DNA from 3 places in the Methylibium sp. Pch-M genome. Region 2 is predicted to be linked to each of the others. Evidence: predicted binding sites of a transcription regulator. Region 2 holds the regulator's gene; each other region holds the start of a gene.
What was found. The regulator FNR, encoded in region 2, switches genes on or off when oxygen is low (the NO sensors DNR and NnrR bind a similar motif). The targets are predictions, from matches to a motif close to TTGATNNNNATCAA.
Positions count from the first base shown of each region.

Region 1: C1M51_RS07360 (universal stress protein) is a predicted target of FNR. The motif match lies at 1,864-1,877, and genes of this name have one in related genera.
Region 3: C1M51_RS09380 (universal stress protein) is a predicted target of FNR. The motif match lies at 1,519-1,532, and genes of this name have one in related genera.

Region 1 covers NZ_CP029606.1:1,540,777-1,544,676, reverse strand. The annotation lists gene C1M51_RS07370 (DUF4010 domain-containing protein) at 1-962, shown strand, start outside; gene C1M51_RS07365 (TraR/DksA family transcriptional regulator) at 967-1,335, opposite strand; gene C1M51_RS07360 (universal stress protein) at 1,355-1,798, opposite strand; gene C1M51_RS07355 (TraR/DksA C4-type zinc finger protein) at 2,004-2,387, shown strand; gene C1M51_RS07350 (S1C family serine protease) at 2,485-3,483, shown strand; gene C1M51_RS07345 (CmpA/NrtA family ABC transporter substrate-binding protein) at 3,590-3,900, shown strand, end outside.
Region 2 covers NZ_CP029606.1:3,321,282-3,325,181, reverse strand. The annotation lists gene ccoG (cytochrome c oxidase accessory protein CcoG) at 1-1,206, shown strand, start outside; gene C1M51_RS16040 (nitrogen fixation protein FixH) at 1,231-1,479, shown strand; gene C1M51_RS16035 (hypothetical protein) at 1,512-1,766, shown strand; gene fnr (fumarate/nitrate reduction transcriptional regulator Fnr) at 1,797-2,528, opposite strand; gene hemN (oxygen-independent coproporphyrinogen III oxidase) at 2,705-3,900, shown strand, end outside.
Region 3 covers NZ_CP029606.1:1,939,408-1,943,307, reverse strand. The annotation lists gene C1M51_RS09385 (formate/nitrite transporter family protein) at 1-576, opposite strand, end outside; gene C1M51_RS09380 (universal stress protein) at 611-1,456, opposite strand; gene C1M51_RS19395 (hypothetical protein) at 1,991-2,122, opposite strand; gene C1M51_RS19390 (hypothetical protein) at 2,765-2,995, opposite strand; partial or broken gene C1M51_RS19385 (YqjD family protein) at 3,022-3,138, opposite strand; gene C1M51_RS09370 (DoxX family protein) at 3,484-3,900, opposite strand, start outside.

The sequences.
Region 1 (3,900 bases), 1.8 Mb from region 2:
TGTTCACCACCTACCTGATCGGCGTGCAGTCGGTCCTCTCGCCGGCCCTAGGGGCGGCCTGCGGTGCGGGGCTGGCGGTGCTGCTGGCGGCACGTGAACGCCTGCACCGCTTCGCAACCGAGCTGCTCAGCGAACAGGAGCTGCACGATGGGCTGCTGCTGACCGCGCTGGCGCTCATCGTGCTGCCCCTGATCCCGGCGCGACCGCTCGATGCCCTGGGAGGGATCGATCCCCGCCCGCTCGCCGCCCTGGTGCTGCTGATCCTGGCGATGCAGGCGGCAGGTCAGGTGGCGCTGCGTGCCCTGGGACCGCGTGGCGGCGTGCTGGCGGCCGGGCTGGTGTCGGGCTTCGTGTCGAGCACCGCCACGGTGGCCTCGCTCGGGGGCCGGGCGCGCGAGCGGCCCGAGCAGGCGGCGCTGCTGGCGGGTGGGGCGGTGTTGTCGGGTGTGGCCACCTGGCTGCAGGCATTGCTGATCAGCGTCCTGCTGTCGCCACCGGCCGCGGCGGCGCTGCTGCTGCCGGCGCTGGCCGGTGCGGCGGGCGCGTTGGCGGTCGGGCTGGTGTCGTTGCGCACGGCCGGGGTGGTGCACGCACCCCCGGCGGGCCCGCCGCGCAGCGCGCTGCGACCGCGGGAAGCTCTCGCGGTGGCACTGACGCTCGGCCTGGTCGCGCTGCTGGTGGGCAATGCGCAACGTCACTACGGCGATGTCGGACTGGAGCTGAGCGTGGTGCTCGCCGCGCTGGTCGATGCGCATGCGCCGATCGCATCGCTGGCCGCGCTGCACGCGGCGGGCGAACTGCCGACCGCGGCCCTGCTGCACGGCGTTCTGCTCGCCGTCAGCGCCAACACGGTGACGCGCTGCGGTGTGGCGATGGTGGCCGGAGGTCGTGCCTACGCACTGCGCGTCGGGCTGGCGTTGACCGTCAGCCTGACGCTCGCCTGGAGCGTCGCGTGGTGGTGAGCCGTCAGGTGCGATGGACCGCGCGGTCGGCCTGCTGCTGGCAGTCCAGGCAGTGGCGGGCCTCGGGCAGCGCACGAAGCCGCGGCAGACCGATCGGCTCGCCGCAGCGCTCGCAGTGACCGTAGCTGCCGGTGTTCAGCCGCTGCAGCGCGGCGCTCACCTCGTCGAGCTCGCGCTGCCAGTGGCTGATCAGCGTGATGTCGAGCTCGTCTTCGGCGTCGGCCGCCGCGCCTTCGCTGCCGGCGACGAAGGTGTTGCCGGTGGCCGCCGCGGGCTCGAGCAGCCGGGCGCGGTGGGCCCGCAGCTCGTCGCGCAGCCGGGCCTCGCGGGCCAGCAGGTCGTCGCGGAGGTCCGCGCAGGGTCGGGTGTTCATGCGGAGGGCCCTCGAGATTTCAATGCAGCATCAGCAGCGGCAGATTGCTGCGCACCATCACGCCCCGGGTCTGCGAGCCGAACAGCCACTCGCCGAACAGTCCGCGACCGTGCGTCACCATCACGATCAGATCGCAGCCGCGCTGGCGTGCGGCGTCCGCAATGGCGGCGTCGATCTCGTGGGCCTGCGCGAAGCAGCCTTCGAACGGAATGCCGGCGTCGCTGGCGCGCCGCTCGAACGCCGACAGCACGCCGCGCGCGTGCTCGGCCGCGACCTGGGCGTGGGTCTCCAGGTCGCGCAGGTAGCGGGCCGCGCTGTGGGTCGAACCCGCGGGGGGTGTCGGCGGCTCGGCGATGAACGCGGTGATCGACGCGCCGAGCTGGCGGGCGAAGTCGATGCTCGCCTGCATCGCGCGTTCCGACAGCGCGCTGCCGTCGACGGGAACCAGAAGGTGCTTGAACATGAGAAGGTGCCTCGATCGGAAGCCCGCCATTCATTCCAGTCTAGGAGCCGCGACGGCGCCCGGACTTGTCCAGGATCAAGTGCAGAGCCCGCGGGCGCGGGGTCCCTCGGTCGGCGTGCTTGATGCAGCGCAAGCCACGGCGCGGGGGGCTGGCTAGAGTGTTCCGGACGCGCACGGAGCGCGAGCAAGGAATCGGAGGTACTCCATGCGCCCGACGCTGACGACTCTTCGGACGGTGGGCTCCGGCGCGCCTCGCGGCGTCGGCCCCGCCGGGCTCCAGGAACCGACCCGCAGCCTGTTGCGGCACCGCTTGATCGACCTGGAGCGCCGTCTGGTGGACATGGCCGAGACGATCACCACCCGCCTGTGCGATCGTGCGGCCATCACCGCATCCGCCGCGCTGCGGCCCGACGCGGTCGTGCTCGGCGAGGTGCGCGCGGCGCTTGCCCGGTTCGAGACCGGGCGCTATGGCCATTGCGTCGAATGCGGCGCACCGATCGAGCCGGCGCGCCTGATCGAGCGGCCACACGCCGGCCGCTGCGAGGATTGCGAGCACGAGCACCATGCCGGGCGTGCGGCCTGTTCATGAACAGCCGCGGTCCGCGGCCTCGGGCCGGGTGAGCGGCGCGAAGGCCCGCTGGCGCCGCACGGCGGGCGCGGCGGCGCTTGCCGCGGCCGGTGCGTCAGTGCTGCTGACGTCGTGTGCCCACCCGAAGGCGCCCGATGCGGACCCGCCGCGCCTGCCGCCGGCGAGCTTCGCGCCGGCCCTGCGGCAGGGCCTGTCGGCGGCGGTGGGCGTGTTCGGTGTCGGCCTGGAGTATTCGGCCGCCGAACTGCAGACGCCCGAGGTCCGGCGCCGCGTCGGCGCGGGACGCGTGGCCGACCGCATCGGCGCCGGTTTCGTGATCTCCGGCGCCGAGGGCCTGATCGTCACGGCCTCGCATGCGGTGGCCGGCAGCCAGCGCATCGCGGTGCGGCTGCCCGACCGGCGCATCGTCGCCGCCACGCTGGTGGGCGAGGACGAGATGGCCGACATCGCGCTGCTGCGTGTGCCGCTCGTGCTCCCGGAGCCGCCGCCGCAGGGCCGTTCGGCGGCGCTGCGGCCGGGCGACTGGGTGCTGGCGGTGGGTGAGCCCTACGGACTGAACCGGTCGGTGGTGGCCGGCATCGTCGGGGGGACCGACCGTCATTTCGCGGAGGACCAGGAGCTGCTGTTCATCCAGAGCGACCTCGCCCTCAACCCGGGCAATTCGGGCGGACCGCTGCTCGACGGCAGCGGCGCGATCGTCGGCATGAACACCCGCACCGTCGTCGGCTCCGAGGGCTCCGGCGGCGTGAGCCTGTCGATCCCGATCGAGATCGTGATGCAGATCGTCGGCGAGCTGCGCGACCAGGGTCACGTTGCCCGGCCTCGGCTGGGCGCCGAGTTCGACGACGTGGCGCCCTTCGTCGCGCTGGACGCACGCCGGGCCTATGCGTCCGGGGCGCGCGTCGGCGAGGTCGGGCCGGACTCGCTGGCCGAGCGCATCGGCCTGCAGGCGGGCGACATCATCGTCGGCATGAACGGCCGTCCCATCGGCCACAGCGGCGACCTGGCGCGGGCGCTGCTGGCCTGGCGCTCGGTCAGCGGCACGACGCTGACCGTGTTCCGCGGGCAGGCCTACCTGGAGCTGCGCCTGCAGTAGGCTGCCGTGTAGGGCCTCCCCTACAAAACATCGCCGCCGCGCACGATCGCGCGTGGAACGCGCCGTCCCTAGCATCGATCCCGAGCCACAACGCAAGGGGTGCCCGATGAGTGATGCGCGCGATATCGACCCGTACGATGCCGACCGGCCGCTGCTGATGCGGTGCAGCTGCGGCCGCCACGGCTCTGCCGCCGAGCACGCGGCCGACGACGCCAGCACCGAGCTGCGCCGCCGCAGCGAGACGGCCGACTTCGAGGCCGACTCGAATGCCTTCGTCGAGGCCACGCTGGTGAAGGCGCTGTTCCCGCAGGACGCGGTGCGGCGCCGCTTCCTGCGCGCGGTGGGCAAGGGCACGGCGATGGCGGCCATTGCCAGCGTGCTGCCGATCGCCCCGCTGCAGGCCCTGGCGCAGGCCGC
Region 2 (3,900 bases):
ACGGGCCTGCTCATCCTGTCGGCCTACGGGCTGTTCCTGTTCACCGCGGTGGCCGGCCGCCTGTGGTGCGGCTACGCCTGCCCGCAGACGGTCTACACAGAGATCTTCATGTGGGTCGAGCACCATATCGAGGGCGACCGCCAGGCGCGCCTGAAGCTCGATGCCGCGCCCTGGGGCGCCGCGAAGCTGGCCCGCCGGTCGGCCAAGCACGCGGTGTGGCTGGCGATCGGCCTGTGGACCGGCTTCACCTTCGTCGGCTACTTCACGCCGATCCGCGAACTGGGCGGCGAGGTGCTCGCACTGATCGGCCTGGCCGGTCCGGGCTCGGCCGGGCCCGGCCCCTGGGAAGCGTTCTGGGTGCTGTTCTACGGCTTCGCGACCTATGGCAACGCCGGCTTCATGCGCGAGCAGGTGTGCAAGTACATGTGCCCGTACGCGCGCTTCCAGAGCGCGATGTTCGACCACGACACCTTGATCATCAGCTACGACGGCGGGCGCGGAGAACCGCGCGGCTCGCGCCCGCGCAGCCTGGCGCACGACGCGCTGGCCGCCCAGGGCAAGGGCGACTGCATCGACTGCACGCTGTGCGTGCAGGTCTGCCCGACCGGCATCGACATCCGCGAGGGGTTGCAGTACGAGTGCATCGGCTGTGCCGCCTGCATCGACGTCTGCAACGGTGTGATGGACAAGATGGCGTATCCGCGCGGCCTGATCCGCTATGCCACGCAGAACGGCCTGGCCGCCGGACGGAGCACGCTGGACTGGCGGCGCGTGCTCCGTCCGCGGGTGCTGGTCTACGGCGTGATCCTGCTGCTGATCTCGGTCGGCTTCGTCACCAGCCTCGTGCTGCGCAGCCCGATGCGCGTCGACGTGGTGCGCGACCGCGGTACGCTGGCACGGCTGGTCGACGAAGGGCGCATCGAGAACGTCTACCGGTTGCAGATCATGAACGCCACCGAGTCGGCGCAGCGCTACCGGGTGGTGGTGAGCGACATCGCCGGTGCACAGGCGCAGGTGCGTGACGAGGTGCGGCTGGCCCCGGCCGAGTCGCGCTGGGTGCCGGTCGCGGTACAGGTGCCGCCGCAGAGCGCCGCGGCGCTCGGCCCGGGCGCCCACCCGCTGCGCTTCGAGATCATCCGCGAGGCCGATGGCGTGCAGCCGGCGGCCAGCGTGTCCGAGAAGTCCACTTTCGTCGTGCCGCGCTGAGTGCGGCCCCCTCCGGAGCAGCCCATGATCCCGAACGAGAACGCAACCCGCCCGACGCCCATGCCGGAGCGGCCGCTGCCCTGGTGGCGCGAGCCCATGCTGTGGCTGGTGCTGGGCGGCCCGCTGGCGGTGGTGGTGGCTGGCATCGTCACCGCCGTGATCGCCGTGCGCGGCAGCGATCCGGTGCTCAGCCGTGGCAGCGAACCGCTGGGCAGCGACACGCCGGCGGTGCAGGCGCGCAACCATGCGGCCACGCCGCGTCCCGAGCGCTGAACGTACCGCGCATCGACCCGGAACTCGCGACGATGAGACAACGCACGCTGTGGATCGCCTGGCCGTCCTTCCTGATGGCCGGGGTGCTGGAGACCCTGGTGTTCAGCGCCGCCGACCCTGCGGACCTGAGCGGCTGGGTCGGTCGCGCACTGGAGACGGTGTCGCCGGCCGGCGTCTACACGCTGGCCTTCTTCGCGTTCTGGATCGTGTGCGCGCTGGCGTCGATGCTGACGCTGCTGCTGGCGACGCCGGAGCCGGCCAATACCGAGCCTCGCCGCTGGCCCTGAGTCGCGCCGGGCGAGGCCGGCGGCGAGCCTTCAGCAGGCCGGGCCGTTGACGAGCCGGCGCAGCCCGGATTCGTCGAGTACGCGGATGTCGCGCTGCTTCACCTCGAGCAGGCCTTCGTCCTGGAACTTCGAGAAGGTGCGGCTCACGGTCTCGAGCTTGAGGCCGAGGTAGCTGCCGATCTCCTCGCGCGTCATGCGCAGCACCAGCGACGAGGCCGAGAAGCCGCGCGCCTGCAGCCGCTGCGTCAGGTTGAGGAGGAAGGCGGCCAGCCGTTCTTCGGCCCGCATGCTGCCGAGCAGCAGCATCACGCCGTGGTCGCGCACGATCTCGCGGCTCATGATCTTGTGGAACTGGTGCTGCAGCGGCGTGGATTCGCGCGACAGCTTCTCGAGCTGCGAGTAGGGGATCTGGCAGACCTGCGAGTCCTCCAGCGCCACCGCGTCGCAGGCATGGCGGTCGGTGCTGATGCCGTCCAGGCCCAGCAACTCGCCGGCCATCTGGAAACCGGTCACCTGGTCGCGGCCATCGTCGGCGGACACGCAGGTCTTGAAGAAGCCGGTGCGCACCGCATAGAGCGACTCGAAGCGATCCCCGGCGTGGAATAGCGTGTCGCCGCGCTTCACAGGGCGGCGGCTGCCGACCAGCTGGTCGAGGTGGTCAAGGTCATCGTCCGACAGGCCCACCGGCAGGCAGAGCTCGCGCAGGTTGCAACTGGAGCATGCGACCTTGAGGGCCTCGATGCGGATCGGTTCACGTTCCATGCGCTTCATTATGATCTTGTGCGCCGCCCGCGATGGCGCATGCGAGTCGGCGGCGGTGTCGTGAGGGGCAAGTTGCATGATCGACCTCAAGCTGTGCGTGGATTGTCGGAGGCCACCGGCGACCGGCCTTGACCCAGATCAAGAGCCCGGTGAGAGGCCCTCGGCACAGTCCGGACATGCCCCCTCCGACCCTGACCGACATGCTGGAACCGGCTGCGCCGAGCGAGGAACTCCTGAGTCGTCTGGACGCCGGTGGGCCGCGCTACACCTCCTACCCGACCGCCGACCGCTTCGTGGAGGCCTTCGGCCCTGCTCAGTACCGGCAGGCCCTGGGCCAGCGCCGCAGCGGCGCCCCGGCGGCGGGCGCCGTGGGCGGTGGCACACCGCTGTCGATCTACGTTCATATCCCATTCTGCGAGTCGGTCTGCTACTACTGCGCCTGCAACAAGGTGATCACGCGGCAGCACCGGCGCGGCACCGAGTACCTGGAGTGGCTGGGCCGCGAGGTGGCATTGCACCAGGACGTGATCGGCAGCCGCCAGCGCGTCAGTCAGCTGCACCTCGGCGGCGGTACGCCGACCTTCCTGGACGATGCGGAGCTGTCGCAGCTGATGGCTCTGCTGCGCGGTGCCTTCGACCTGCAGCCGCAGGCCGAATGCTCGATCGAGGTCGACCCGCGCACCGTCAGTGCCTCGCGGCTTTCGCACCTGAAGGCGCTGGGTTTCAACCGCCTGAGCTTCGGCGTGCAGGACTTCGACCCCGAAGTGCAGCACGCGGTGCACCGCGTGCAGCCGCCCGAGCAGGTCGAGGCGCTGATCGCCAGCGCGCGCGCATTGGGCTTCGATTCGATCAATGTCGACCTGATCCACGGCTTGCCCAAGCAGACCCCGGCCTCGCTGGCCCGGACGGTGGAGCAGGTGGCGCGGCTGCGGCCGGACCGTGTGGCGCTCTACAGCTATGCGCATCTGCCGCAGCGCTTCAAGCCGCAACGGCGCATCCATGCGGCAGACCTGCCGGGCACCGCCCAGCGCGTGACGATGCTGTCGAACGCGATCGCCGCCTTCCTGGCGCACGGCTACGACTACATCGGCATGGACCACTTCGCCCTGCCGGGTGACGCGCTGGCCGCGGCCAAGCGGCAGGGCCGGCTGCACCGCAATTTCCAGGGCTACAGCACCCAGCCCGACTGCGACCTGATCGGCCTGGGCGTCTCGGCCATCGGCCGGATCGGCGCGACCTACAGCCAGAACGCGAAGACGCTGCCGGAGTACCAGGACGCCCTGCGCTCCGGGGAACTGCCGGTGGTGCGCGGCCTGGTGCTGACGCGCGACGATGTGGTGCGCCGCTCGGTGATCATGGCGCTGATGTGCCA
Region 3 (3,900 bases), 1.4 Mb from region 2:
CAGCAGCTTGTCGGTCACGCTGCGCCCGGCCAGCGCCATCCACACCGCCATGCAGACCAGCACGTTGCACAACACCCCGCGGAAGAAGGCCTCGGCCAGCGGCAGCTGGGCCTTCGCGGTCGCGATGCGGACCACGCTGCGGCCCACCTCGCCCTGCTGCAGCGCACCGTGCCCCGACAGCCACACCAGCAACGCCAGACCGGCCGCACCCACCGCATTGGCCGCGCCCACCAGCGCCCAGTGGCGCAGCAGCTCGGCGCTGCCGATGCGCCCGCCGGCCCAGGCCATCACGAGCAGGTTGTTGCCGGTGAACAGTTCGGCACCGGCCACGACCACCAGCATCAGGCCGAGCGAGAACACCAGCCCACCCAGCAAACGCGACACCGCGAAGCCCAGCGTGGCATCGCTCGCCACCAGCGTGGACAGCATGGCGCCCAGGCCGATATAGGCCCCGGCCAGCACGCCCAGCAGCGCGAGCGTCAGCCGCGGCAGCCGCGCCTTGGCGACGCCGATCTCGCTGACGCGCGCGGCGATCTCCTTCGGCGCGTAGGCGTCGAGCCCGAACAGGTCGCTCATGCGCGGTGCCGGCAGGGCACGCGGATGCGCATGCTCAGTGCACCATCAGCACCGGCAGCGTCATCGAGCGCAACACGGTGCGCGTCACGCCGCCCAGCACCCACTCCCGCGCGCGGCCATGGCCGTAGCAGCCCATCACCAGCAGGTCGGCCTGCAGATCGGCCGCCTGCGACAGCAGCAGTTCGCCCAGCCCGCCGCTCGGCCGCACGCCGCGGTGCAGCGTGGCCGTGATGTCGTGGTGCTGCAGGAAGGCTTCGATCTCCAGCGGCGTGCGCGTATCGCTGTCCTCCGCCTCGTCCCAGGCGATCAGGTGCACCTGCCGCGCCCGCCGCAGCAGCGGCAGCGCCGCGGTGACGGCGCGCGCCGACTCGCGCGTGGGCTTCCACGCCACGAGCACGGTGTCGCCGAGCACCGCGCCGGTGTCCACGTACGGCAGCACGAGCGCCGGCTTGCCGCTGTCGACCAGCACCGAGGTGGCGAAGTCGGGCGGCGCGCCGCTCCCGCCCGCGGCGTCGGGGTCGTGCTGACCCAGCACCAGCAGGTCGGACGCCCAGCCGCGGCGGACGAAGGCGCCGACCGGTTCGCCGCGCGCCTCGTGCCAGCTCACCTCGGGCAGGCCGCCGGCGCGGGTCCGGGCCTGTTCGAACACGTTGCGTGCGCGTTCGCGCTGCGCGACCTCCGCGCCGATCAGCAGCGAGGCCGCGCCGGTCTCGACGGTGAAGGCATACGGGTTCTGCAGCACCGACGGCGTCACCGCGTACAGCGTGTCGAGCCGGGCCCCGTGCGCGGCGGCCAGGCGCTGCGCCGTGTGCAACCGCCGCGCGCAACCGTCGGCGTCGTCGTCCAGGTGAACCAGGATCGATGTCAGGTCCTTGCTCATCGCCATGCTCCCCATGCCAGCCGTCTTGATCGACACCGTAGGCCACGATGTCCCTGCGCGGCTTGATGTCCATCAACCAGGGCCCGCGTCGGCTGCCCATAATCGATGGCATGCTCGCCGCCCCGCCATGACCGCGCGCCATCCCTCGCCGCCCTTCGACGCCTGGCTGTGGATGCAGGCGTGGAGCGAGACCTGGTGCGCCGGGCTCGACCCGGCGGGTGCGGGGCAGCGCCTGCGCGATCAGCGGCTGGCGCGGCTGATCGACGCCACGCTGAGCGGCTCGCCGTTCTACCGCCGGCGCCACCCCGGCGCGCACGAACTCGCCGACTTCCGGCCGGTGAGCAAGGCCGAGCTGATGGCGCACTTCGACGACTGGGCCACCGACCGGCGCATCACCCGCGCCGCCGCGCAGGCCTTCGTGGCCGACCCCGAGTGCATCGCCGACGGCTGGCTCGGCAACTACCTGCTGTGGACCAGCTCCGGCACCAGCGGCGAGCCCGGCGTGTTCGTGCAGGACGCGCGCAGCCTGGCGGCCTACGACGCGATCGACGCGCTGCGGCTGCGCGGCGCCGGGCCCGGCCAGGCCTCGCTCGGCAGCTGGGGCGCGCGCCAGCGCTTCGCCTTCGTCGGTGCCACCGGCGGGCACTTCGCCGGCCTGGTGAGCATGGAACGGCTGCGCCGTCTGGTGCCGGCCGCGCTGGCACCGGAGATCCGCGTGCTCTCGGTGCTGGAGCCGCTGCGCGACGTGGCGCAGGCGCTGCAGGCGCAGCAGCCCAGCGTGCTGATCACCTACCCGAGCTGCGCCGCCGCGCTGGCCCGGCTGCAGGAGGCCGGGCAGCTGCGGCTGGCCCTGAAGGAGGTGTGGATGGGCGGCGAGCAGCTCTCGCCCGAGCAGCGCCAGCAGATCCAGGCCGCCTTCGGCTGCCCGGTGCGCAACAACTACGGCGCGTCGGAGTTCTTCACCATCGCCTGGGAGTGCGCCCACGGCGAGCTGCACCTGAACGACGACTGGCTCGTGCTGGAGCCGGTGGACGACCGGCTGCAGCCGTTGCCGGTGGGTGAGATGTCGCACAGCACGCTGCTGACCAACCTGGCCAACCTCACGCAGCCGCTGCTGCGCTACCAGCTCGGCGACCGCGTGCGCCGCGTGGCGGAGCACTGCAGCTGCGGCAGCGCCTTCCCGCTGATCGAGGTGCAGGGCCGCGCCGACGACACGCTGCGCCTGCACGACGCGCAGCACCGGCCGGTGACCATCCTGCCGCTGGCGCTGGAGACCGCGATCGAGGAGGGCGCGCACGTCACGCAGTTTCAGGCGCTGTGCGGCAGCGACGGCGCTTCGATCGAGCTGCGCTTCGAGGCCGCGGTAGGCGACTCGCGCGCGGCGTTCGCGCAATCACGGCGAGCGCTCGCCGCCTTCCTGGCGCACCACGGCGTGAGCGGCACCCGCATCTCGATGAGCGCGGCCGAGCCGCTGCGCCAGCGCGCGAGCGGCAAGCTGCGCCGCGTGGTGGTGTTGCCTGCCGAGCCAGCGCGTCGCAAGCCGGCACCGGCGCGCGCGCGACAGGCTAGTCGCGCCGCGCGATCAACAGCCCGACCAGCAGGCCCACGCCGGCGGCCACGCCGATCGCCACATAGGGGTGCTCGTGCACCGCGTGGTCTGCCTTGCGGGCGGCGCGCCGGCCGCGGTACAGCGCCTCTTCTTCCAGGCGGCCCAGCTCCCGGCGCGCGCGGCGCAGTTGCGCCTCGAGCTTCTCGCGGGTGCTGCCGACCTGCTCGCTGCCGGCACGCTGCGCGTCCTTCAGCAGGTGATTTGCCTCGTCGACCATCTGCTGCAGGCCGTGGGCCAGCCGTTCGCGGGTGGCGTGCTCGGGGGTGGAAGTGGCGGTCGAGTCCATGCAGTGCTCCTTGCCATGAGGGCGGACGCGGGGCCGCGGGGCCGAGCGCCCGGGATGGAATGAAAGACCATCCTAGGCGCCCGGCGAGGCCGCCCGTTGACCAGGGTCAATTGCAGCCGGCCTCGCTGCGGCTCAGGCGCGAGCCAGCGGCCCGCCCGCGCGGCGTCCGTCGAAGCCGATGCTGCCGGTCCCCAGCGCCGCCACCAGCAGCAGACCGCCGGCGACCGACACGTTCTTCATGAACAGCAGTTGCTGCACGAAGGCCTGGTCGGCCGGCACCGACCAGAAGGGATGGAACAGCACGCTGGCCAAGAGGGTGAAGCCGGCCAGCGCCAGCGCCGCCCAGCGCGCCTGGAAGCCCACCACCAGCGCCAGGCCGGCGATCAGTTCGAACAGGCCCACGCCCACCGCGACCGCCGAGGCGAACGGCACGCCGCCGCTGGCGATGTAGCCCGCGGTGCCCGGGATGTCGCCGAGCTTGCTGGCACCGGCCAGCACGAACATCAGCGCCAGCAGGATGCGGCCCACCAGGGCCAGAGGGGACTTGAA